3 regions of the Pseudomonas sp. MWU12-2319 genome follow, and region 2 is predicted to be linked to each of the others. Evidence: riboswitches for the same ligand, from Rfam matches in the RefSeq annotation. Region 2 holds a riboswitch; each other region holds the start of a gene.

Region 1 (3,270 bases), on a different contig from region 2:
GACGGCGACCCTGGAGTTACTGCAAGAAACCGGCCCGCTGGACGCGCTATTCGTCTGTCTCGGTGGCGGTGGACTGTTGGCGGGAGCTGCCTTGGCAACCCGCGCACTGTCACCTGACTGTAAACTTTACGGTGTCGAGCCGCAGACGGGGAATGACGGTCAACAGTCGTTTCGCAGGGGCGAAATTGTACATATCGACACACCGGACACCTTGGCAGACGGAGCCCAGACTCAGCATCTGGGGCACTATACATTCCCAATCATTCGCCGCGACGTTGATGACATCCTGACTGTCACGGATGCCCAGTTGATCGAGGGTATGCGTTTTTTTGCCGAGCGCATGAAGATGGTCGTGGAGCCGACCGGATGCTTGGGGTTGGCCGCTGTACGTGAAATGGGCAAGGCGCTGGAAGGTAAACGTGTCGGTGTGATCGTGAGCGGAGGCAATATTGACCTGGATCGGTACGCCCGGTTGCTGGCGTAGCCTTTAACGCTGACGTTGCGAGTCGGTTGCGCCGGTAAGCCGCTCGCGCATTGACTGGCAAGGCTCTGGAAGTGGCGGAACAGAGGGATGACAGGGTTCAAGCAGTGCCGTTTGCACGGCACCGCTCTTCAACTTCAGGCGCGGGTGGAGAACCCGGGCAGATTCAGCTTGCGCTCGGCCAACCAGCCAAACGTCAGGCCTACGGTGGTCCAGAGCACCAGCTGGATGCCCAGGGAGGCCACGCGGAACTTCCACAGCAGGACCGCCGAGAAAGCCTGCGGCACTTCATTGATGGTCGGGAACAGAGCACCGGCAACCGCCATGATCAGAATGTACAACCCCACCGCCAGGATCGAGCCGCTCCAGATGCCGAGGGCCGGGATCAGCTTACGCGCGGCATTGATCGCAATCACCGCCGCAATCACCGACACCAGCAACATCAGGAAGAACAGCTTGGTGCGCTGCGCGATGGTTTCCGGATCGCCAATTGACGGCGGATTGGACGGGTATTTCAGCCCGGGTACCAGAATCAACGTGACGAAGGCCGCCAATGCCAGCAGCGCGGCCAGGCCACGCGGCCCGATCTTGCCGACACGCCCGAGGGAATAGGCAAACACCAGGGCGAAGATCCCGCCCAGGGAAACGCTGTACACCACCACACCGGTGAACAAACCGAACGTGCTCTGCACCTCGCGGCTCACCAGTTCCTCTTCTTCCGGAGCATCACCGTGCATGTGCGCCATGTGCTCTTCGAAGGCAATCGCCTTGTCGATTTGCGGCTCACCAAACACTTTGGCAAAGCCAAAGGCAAGAATGCCGGCGAGCAAGCCCACCAGCATGCCGCGAATCAATAATTGACCGGTCATGTCATGTTCCTTGAATCAGTGGCAGGGGAAACCAAGCAGGTGGCGTCCGTCGTGCACGAATTCGTGGACATACATACCCTTGAACAAAGCCGTCGCGCCCTGCTCCGCACCGACGAAATAAATCGCCAGCATCAACAGCAGGCCGCCAAAAATGGCCCAGGGAAGGATTTCGCCCAACGGAATGGTGGGCAGGGAAACATCGGTCTGCGTAGCAGCGTTATAAGCCATATGAACCTCCAGGGAAGACGCGTCCCAGTACGGATTACGGATTGGAGAAACAGGGTCTGGCTTACGCCTGATAAACAGACGAATACAGTGGCGCGACCGCGCCGGATTTCAACCGGCTTCCTGTTTCTGAACGAGTTGTAAAACGCTCTAGTGAAAAAGCGATAGAACCCCGGCAGTGTACGCACTCCGGCTGACAGCAGCCATAAAAAAGCCGGAGCACGCTGACAGACTCCGGCAGGTACTTCAGGCGCAGGGCTTAGCGCATTACGCCAGTTCTGCACGCAGTTGGCGGGCGGCGCTGACCATATGCACCAGGGCAGCCTCGGTTTCCGGCCAGCCACGGGTTTTCAGACCGCAATCCGGGTTGACCCACAGACGCTCGGCGGGAATACGCTGGGCGGCCTTGCGCAGCAGGTTGGCCATTTCCGAAGCATCCGGAACCCGTGGCGAGTGGATGTCGTAGACGCCCGGCCCGATTTCATTCGGGTAAGCGAAGGCTTCGAACGCCTCCAACAGTTCCATGTCCGAACGCGAGGTTTCAATGGTGATGACGTCGGCATCCATGGCCGCAATGGACTCGATCACATCGTTGAACTCGCTGTAGCACATGTGGGTATGGATCTGGGTTTCGTCACGCACACCGGACGCGCACAGACGGAAGACCTCGGTGGCCCAGTCCAGGTAGTGCTGCCATTGCGCCCGGCGTAGCGGCAGACCTTCGCGGAACGCCGCTTCGTCGATCTGCACGATCTTGATGCCAGCGGTTTCCAGGTCCATCACTTCGTCACGAATGGCCAGGGCCAGTTGACGAGCCTGCACTTCACGGGACACGTCCTCACGGGGGAAGGACCACATCAGCATGGTCACGGGACCGGTCAGCATGCCCTTCATCACTTTGTCGGTAAGGCCTTGGGCGTAGCGGATCCACTCCACGGTCATGGCTTTCGGACGGCTCAGATCGCCGAAGATCACCGCGGGTTTCACGCAACGGGAACCGTAGCTCTGGACCCAGCCAAAGCGGCTGAAGACATAACCCTCGAGTTGCTCGGCGAAGTACTCGACCATGTCGTTACGCTCGGCTTCACCGTGCACCAACACGTCCAGGCCCAGGCGCTCCTGGAACGCGACAGCATGGCGAATCTCGCTCTGCATCGCTTCGGTGTATTCGGCTTCGCTCAACTTGCCTTGCTTGAACGACTGACGCGCCAGGCGGATGGCCGCCGTTTGCGGAAACGAACCGATGGTCGTGGTCGGGAACAGCGGCAGATTCAGGCCGGCGCGCTGCTTCTCGATACGGGTTGCGAACAACGAGTGACGCTGACTGTCCTTGGCGGTGATCGCGGCAACACGAGCCTGCACAGCCGGCTTGTGGATGCGCGGCGAGGCGGCACGGCTGGCTTGAACCGCACGGCTCCTGGCCAGTGCTTGCAGGACTGGAGCCGCTTCGGGTTCGTTGATCGCACGGGCCAGAATCGCAACTTCTTCACACTTCTGCACGGCAAAGGCCAGCCAGCTCTTCAGTTCGGCGTCCAGCTTGTCTTCACGGCCCAGGTCGACCGGACTGTGCAGCAACGAACAGGAAGGCGCGACCCACAGGCGATCGCCCAGGCGCTCATTGGCGTGTTGCAAGACCGCCAGGGCTTTTTCCAGGTCGCAACCCCAGACGTTACGGCCGTTGACCAGGCCCAGCGA
Region 2 (3,270 bases):
GACCCGGGCGTGTTGCAGCACCTGGTCGAAATAGAGGTCGACCGAGGCGTGGTTCTGCACCTGCATGGGGTTGGCCAGGCGCAGACTGGGGTAATTTTCAGGCAGTTGCCGCGCCGCTTCGGCGAGCAATGCCAGGCTTGAATCGCCGCTGCAGAGGATCACCAGCTCGGCGGGGGTTTGCCCCAGGTCGGCGATATTGTCATCCGACACAAAACCGCCGGGCTGGGTCCTGAGCAGATGCATGGGTCAGACAGTCAGCGCGGCGCGCAAGGTCGATTCGAGCAGCGCGGCATCCAGTTCCTGGCCGATCAGCACCAGGCGGGTGACACGTGGCTCGTCCGCGCTCCAGGCACGGTCGAAGTGCTTGTCGAAACGAGTGCCCACACCCTGGATCAGCAGGCGCATCGGCTTGTTCGGGATCGCGGCGAAACCCTTGACCCGCAGGATACCGTGCTTGACCACCAATTGCGTCAGGGCGTCCAGCAGCAGGCTTTCATCGGCTTGCGGCAGTTCGAGGGAGATCGAGTCGAAGGCATCATGATCGTGGTCGTCATGATCGTCATCGTCGTGGTGGTGATCATGGTGGCTGTGGCGACCGTCGATATGCTCCTCGGAACCGGCGCCCAGGCCCAGCAGCACGTCCAGGGGCAGGCGACCGCTGCTGGCTTCGATGACCTTCACTGCCGGCGGCAGCTCCTCGGCCACTTCCAGGCGCACCCGGGCCAGGTCTTCAGGGCTGATCAGGTCGGCCTTGTTGAGAATCACCAGGTCGGCGCTGGACAGTTGGTCGGCGAACAGCTCGTGCAGCGGCGATTCGTGGTCCAGGTTCGGGTCGAGCTTGCGCTGGGCATCCACCTGGTCCGGGAACGCGGCGAAGGTGCCGGCGGCCACGGCCGGGCTGTCGACCACGGTGATCACCGCGTCGACGGTGCAGGCACTGCGGATTTCCGGCCACTGGAAGGCTTGTACCAGGGGTTTGGGCAGCGCCAGGCCGGAGGTTTCGATAAGGATATGATCGAGGTCGCCACGGCGCGCCACCAGTTCGCGCATCACCGGGAAGAATTCTTCCTGGACCGTGCAGCAGAGGCAGCCGTTGGCCAGTTCATAGACACGGCCATTGGCTTCTTCTTCGCTGCAGCCGATGGAGCACTGCTTGAGGATCTCGCCGTCGATGCCCAGTTCGCCGAACTCGTTGACGATCACCGCGATGCGGCGGCCCTGGGCGTTGTCGAGCATATGGCGCAACAGGGTGGTCTTGCCCGAGCCGAGAAAGCCGGTGACGATGGTGACGGGAAGCTTGGCCAGTGTTTTCATCGGATGCCCTTTGGCAAAGTGGCGGGCATACGGGACGAGAACCGCGGCCCTTGGGCGCGGATGCGTTCGCCACCGGATCACCCCGCCCGGTTGTAGTGAGAAACGGTGACGAGGCAGGTCTCCTGGCTTACGGTCTGGCGGTCGCGCTTGCTCTCGAAAGCAGGCGAACCGGCCGGGCCTTGCGCCTTCCCGCCCGTAGGCAGTGGCATTGCAGGGCTATCGAACCGTTTACAGTTGCGGGGGCAGCCGCGGCATACCGCGTTCCCTTCTTAGCTTCGGCCGAACGCCGAAGAACCTCGAAGCTGCAAGGCTACGCAGTGCGCCGGGGCAGGTCAATCGCGAGCGCCGCTGTGGTTTAATTGCGCCCCTTTTCCCGCCCTGCCCGTTTCAAGGAATCCTGTTATGAACGCCACCGACATCACCCAGGTCCTGGTTATCGGTTATGTCTGGCCGGAACCGCGCTCGTCGGCCGCCGGCGGGCACATGATGCAGATCCTCGAAAGCTTTCTCGAGGTCGGCTGGCGCATCACCTTCGCCAGCCCGGCCGTTATCGGCGAACACAAGGCCGACCTGGCGAGCCTGGGCATCGAGGAATGTCGCATCGAGCTCAATAACAGCAGCTTCGACAGTTTTGTCGCCGACCTGCAACCCGACGTGGTGCTGTTCGACCGTTTCATGATGGAAGAGCAGTTCGGCTGGCGCGTGGAAAAACACTGTCCCGGGGCCCTGCGGGTGCTGGAGACCGCCGACCTGCAAAGTCTGCGCGATGCCCGCCAGCAACAGCTCAAGGCACGTCTGAAAGACGATCAGGACCTGAATGACTTCAGCACCCTGTTCGCCCCCGACCAGCGGCAGATGTTCGAACAGATGAGCGCGACCGATCAGGCCCAGCGGGAAATCGCCGCCATCTACCGCTCGGACCTGAACCTAATGATTTCCGATGTCGAGTCGCAGTTGCTGATCGAGCAGTTCAAGGTCCCGGCGGCGCTACTGCACTGGTGCCCGCTGATGATCGACACGCCCACGGCGGCCTACCGCGATTTCGATGAGCGCGCGCACTTTCTCAGCATCGGCAACTTCCGCCACGCGCCGAACTGGGATGCCGTGCTCTGGATGAAGACCACGATCTGGCCGCTGATCCGCCAGCAACTGCCCACCGCCCAGTTACATATCTATGGCGCCTACACCCCGCCCAAGGCCACCGCGCTGCACAACCCCGCCCAGGGCTTTCACATCATGAACTGGGCCGAGGATGCCTTGCAGGTCATGGCGGCGGCACGGGTGTGTCTGGCACCGCTGCGTTTCGGTGCCGGTATCAAGGGCAAGATCGTCGACGCCATGCTCTGCGGCACACCGAATGTCACCACCCCCATCGGCGCCGAAGCCATGCACGGTGAGCTGCCCTGGGCCGGCGCCATCGAAACCAGCGCCGTCGCCCTGGCGCAATCGGCCGTGCGTCTCTACCAGGACCGTGCGCCGTGGCAGCAGGCCCAGGCCAACGGCCAGGTGCTGCTCGCCGCCCGTTATGAGCGGCAGGTCCACGGCCCGGCGTTGATTGCCCGGATCCAGGCCTGCCGCGAGGATCTGGCGGCCCACCGTCGGAACAATTTCACCGGGGCGATGCTGCGCCACCATCACCACAAGAGCACCCAGTACATGTCCCAGTGGATCGAGGCGAAGAACCGCGTCGACTGAGCCTCAGGAGGCACCGAGGAGCTGGCGGATCTCGATCAGTTGCGCCGGCTCGCCGGCCACCACTACATGGGCCGACAACGGAGGCAGTTGCCGGCCCTCCGGCGTGCGGCTGGGCCTGACGGAGAAGTTGACGGTAATCAGCGTGCCGTCGGCAAAGGTCGAGCGTTGCAGCAGGCGATCCCCGGACAACACCTGGAAATCGTCCATGGCCTGGCTGAACAGGCGCTCGTGCAAGGGCCGGAACACCTTGTCGTAGGCACT
Region 3 (3,270 bases), on a different contig from region 2:
CCGAGTTTCAGGTGATGGGGGTGGCTGATCTTTTTCGCATCGCTCGCCACATCCAGCAGGGCCGGCATAGGGTTCAGGTTGTTGACCTTGGGCCAGCGTTGCGTGGCCTGGATATAGACCGACTCCTGCGCGGTGGATATCTGCAGGTCGCAGCGTCCGCTGCGGTCACCGTCTTCGATCTGCTTCTTGGTCGGAAAATGCTCCAGGCTGACCATTTCCGCGGCCCAGGCGGCTACCGACAGCAACCCCAGGTTGGCCCGTTCATTGAACCAGTAGGGCGCCTGACCGTCACCGAGGAGTTGATTGTAGCGATCAATGCATTCAGGCCAGCGTTCCAGGGCGGGACGCAGGAATTCCAGTTTCGGATTGTTGATGATCAGGCCTTGCATGGGACTACCCTTTATTTATTGTTGGTCGGGTTGTGGCTATTTGATATCACCTTGGTCAACGTAGCACAAATTCTGGCGCCGGTTTTTTGATCTTGGTCGGGGTTTGGAGGAGCGCTCGGCTTTGAGCTGGCTGTCGCACCCAGTGACACATCAGCTATGCAGATAAAGAAATCTATCTGTAGTCTTTGGGAGTCGTTATCTATTGCGTTATGCGCTTTAAGTCCAAGCGAAATGAGTAGAGTCCCCAAGTTCAATAGCCTCAAGTACGAGGTTTTTCGATTCCAGGCGAGGCGTCTTGCTTATCAGATGTTCGCCAGTGACCCTGAGTGCATCGCTGCCGGTATCGACACCCGTCAGGTTCGGTTTGAGCCGATCGATCACTGCGCGATAGCGGCGACGGAGCATTGGGGCGCGCGTGCAACTCTCTATCCATGGGAAGAAGTGAGAAAGTGGAAACGGACCGATCTGAAAGGGTTTGACCTGGCATTGTGGTTCGGTCCTGAGTTGTGCGGTTTATGCTATGCGACGCCAAGGAAGAGTAGGATTTGTATAAAAATCATTCTCTTGGAGGGGCGGGGCGACAAAACGCATCCTCTGAAAGGTCTGGTTGCATCCTTGTCCCTGTCTGCCGTTGATTTCTATGCTCGCATGCTCAAATGCAAGGAAATTGAGGCGCAAGACCCGGCAAAGGGAGCTATCGCCTTGTACAAGGAGTTGGGGTTTGATTTTGGCGATGACGGTCGCCTTGTGATTTCTGTAGCGGGTCATTAAGATCTCTTTAATTGTCAAGACACAGAGGTGTCTATGAAAACGACTAAAAACGCTGCGAAAGCGGCCATGATTGCCAAATTCACCACTGAAGCCATGTCGTTGGCTGCTGTGGGTTTTTCTGAAAATCAGCGTCGTTTTCTCAAGGTCGGTTTGAACCGTGGCAAGGAACTCGAGCCTGCTGGTGTGCTCGCGGGGGCTCGCTCCTGACATTGGCTCCAACTACCGACTTTGGCAAAAGGCTTCCTCCCAAATTGTCTACAAACGCCCCGCCTGGCCCGGGGCGTTTGCTTTTCTGACACCGGCTTTATTTGACGCTCCACCCCCAACCCTCTAACCTTCGCCGATTGTTTCAGGTGCTCTGTGGCGAACCGCCGACAGGGTGAAACAGGGAAGCCGGTGAGCCCTTCGACAGGCGCGATTCCGGCGCTGCCCCCGCAACGGTAAATGAGTCAAGACCGCGCCTTGAGCCACTGTGTCCTGCGACATGGGAAGGCGCGCGGTCCCGCGAATACGCAGCTCATGAGCCCGGAGACCGGCCTGATCCATCCCACAGCGTCACGGCGGGCGATGCTGGACGGCCCCGGCCGCGTTTTTTCCTGCCCCCCGTTTGCCTTATCCAGCCCCAACGGAGAGCTGCCATGAACGAATCCCCCGATCGCGACGAACGTCACCTGGCGCGCATGCTGCGCAAAAAGGCCGTTATCGACGAGCGTATCGCCAGTGCCCCGAACGAATGCGGCCTGCTGCTGGTACTGACCGGCAACGGCAAGGGCAAGAGCAGCTCGGCCTTCGGCATGCTCGCCCGGGCCATGGGCCATGGCATGCAGTGCGGCGTGGTGCAATTTATCAAGGGACGCAACAGCACCGGCGAAGAGCTGTTCTTCCGGCGCTTCCCCGAGCAGGTGCGCTTCCATGTGATGGGCGAGGGCTTTACCTGGGAGACCCAGGATCGCCAGCGCGATATCGCCGCCGCCGAAGCCGCCTGGACAGTCTCCCAGGAAATGCTCCGTGATCCGAGCATCGGCCTGGTGGTGCTCGATGAGCTGAATATCGCCCTCAAGCACGGTTATCTGGACCTCGACCAGGTGTTGACCGACCTGCAAGCCCGTCCGCCGATGCAGCACGTGCTGGTCACCGGCCGCGGCGCCAAGCCGGAAATGATCGAGCTGGCCGACACCGTGACCGAAATGGGCCTGCTCAAGCATGCGTTCCAGGCCGGGATCAAGGCCCAGAAGGGCATCGAACTATGAGGCAAACGCGTCATTGCCCGGCGGTGCTGATCGCCGCGCCGGCTTCCGGCCAGGGCAAGACCACGGTGACGGCGGCCCTGGCGCGCCTGCACCGCAATCAGGGGCGCAAGGTCCGGGTGTTCAAGTGCGGCCCGGATTTTCTCGACCCGATGATTCATGAGCGCGCCAGCGGTGCGCCGGTCTATCAGCTGGATTTGTGGATGGTCGGCGCCGAGGAAAGCCGCCGGCTGCTCTGGGAAGCGGCGGGCGAGGCCGACCTGATCCTGATCGAGGGTGTCATGGGGCTGTTCGACGGCACGCCGTCGAGCGCCGATCTGGCCCGACATTTCGGTGTGCCGGTGCTCGGAGTCATCGACGGTACGGCCATGGCCCAGACCTTCGGCGCCCTGGCCCTGGGGCTGGCGCGTTACCAGCCGGACCTGCCGTTCGCCGGGGTGCTGGCCAATCGCGTCGGCACCCTGCGTCACGCGCAGTTGCTCGAAGGCAGCCTGACCGAAGGCCTGCGCTGGTACGGCGCGCTCTCCCGGGAAACCGGGATCGAGCTGCCGAGCCGCCATCTCGGCCTGGTGCAGGCCAGTGAATTGAATGACCTGGACAGGCGCCTGGACGCGGCCGCCGAGGCCCTGGCTGGCAGTTGCGAGGTCGCATTGCCGCCGCCGGTGGCCTTCGAGGCGCCCGATCCGCTAGCCGCCGAGCCGCTGCTGGCCGGTGTGCGCATCGCCGTCGCCCACGACGAGGCCTTTGCCTTCATCTATGGCGCCAACCTGGACCTGCTGCGGGCCATGGGCGCCGAGTTGCGGTTTTTCTCGCCGATCCACGATCAGGTCTTGCCCGAGGCGGACAGCCTTTACCTGCCCGGT

What was found. Region 2 has a riboswitch for cobalamin ahead of cobW (cobalamin biosynthesis protein CobW). Riboswitches for the same ligand answer to the same signal wherever they lie in the genome.
Region 1: another riboswitch for cobalamin. It lies ahead of M5C01_RS04980 (CbtB domain-containing protein); the one in region 2 lies ahead of cobW (cobalamin biosynthesis protein CobW).
Region 3: another riboswitch for cobalamin. It lies ahead of cobO (cob(I)yrinic acid a,c-diamide adenosyltransferase); the one in region 2 lies ahead of cobW (cobalamin biosynthesis protein CobW).

The regions. Positions count from the first base shown of each region.
Region 1 covers NZ_JALJES010000002.1:496,082-499,351, reverse strand. Annotated here, with positions in the region: gene M5C01_RS04990 (threo-3-hydroxy-L-aspartate ammonia-lyase) at 1-484, shown strand, start outside; gene M5C01_RS04985 (CbtA family protein) at 619-1,350, opposite strand; gene M5C01_RS04980 (CbtB domain-containing protein) at 1,366-1,578, opposite strand; cobalamin riboswitch at 1,612-1,745, opposite strand; gene metE (5-methyltetrahydropteroyltriglutamate--homocysteine S-methyltransferase) at 1,843-3,270, opposite strand, start outside.
Region 2 covers NZ_JALJES010000010.1:98,814-102,083, reverse strand. Annotated here, with positions in the region: gene cobN (cobaltochelatase subunit CobN) at 1-243, opposite strand, end outside; gene cobW (cobalamin biosynthesis protein CobW) at 247-1,314, opposite strand; cobalamin riboswitch at 1,409-1,628, opposite strand; gene M5C01_RS17515 (glycosyltransferase family 4 protein) at 1,717-3,009, shown strand; gene M5C01_RS17510 (glycoside hydrolase) at 3,013-3,270, opposite strand, start outside.
Region 3 covers NZ_JALJES010000019.1:58,666-61,935, forward strand. Annotated here, with positions in the region: gene M5C01_RS26405 (hypothetical protein) at 1-389, opposite strand, end outside; gene M5C01_RS26410 (N-acetyltransferase) at 696-1,160, shown strand; gene M5C01_RS26415 (hypothetical protein) at 1,194-1,367, shown strand; cobalamin riboswitch at 1,495-1,716, shown strand; gene cobO (cob(I)yrinic acid a,c-diamide adenosyltransferase) at 1,799-2,410, shown strand; gene M5C01_RS26425 (cobyrinate a,c-diamide synthase) at 2,407-3,270, shown strand, end outside.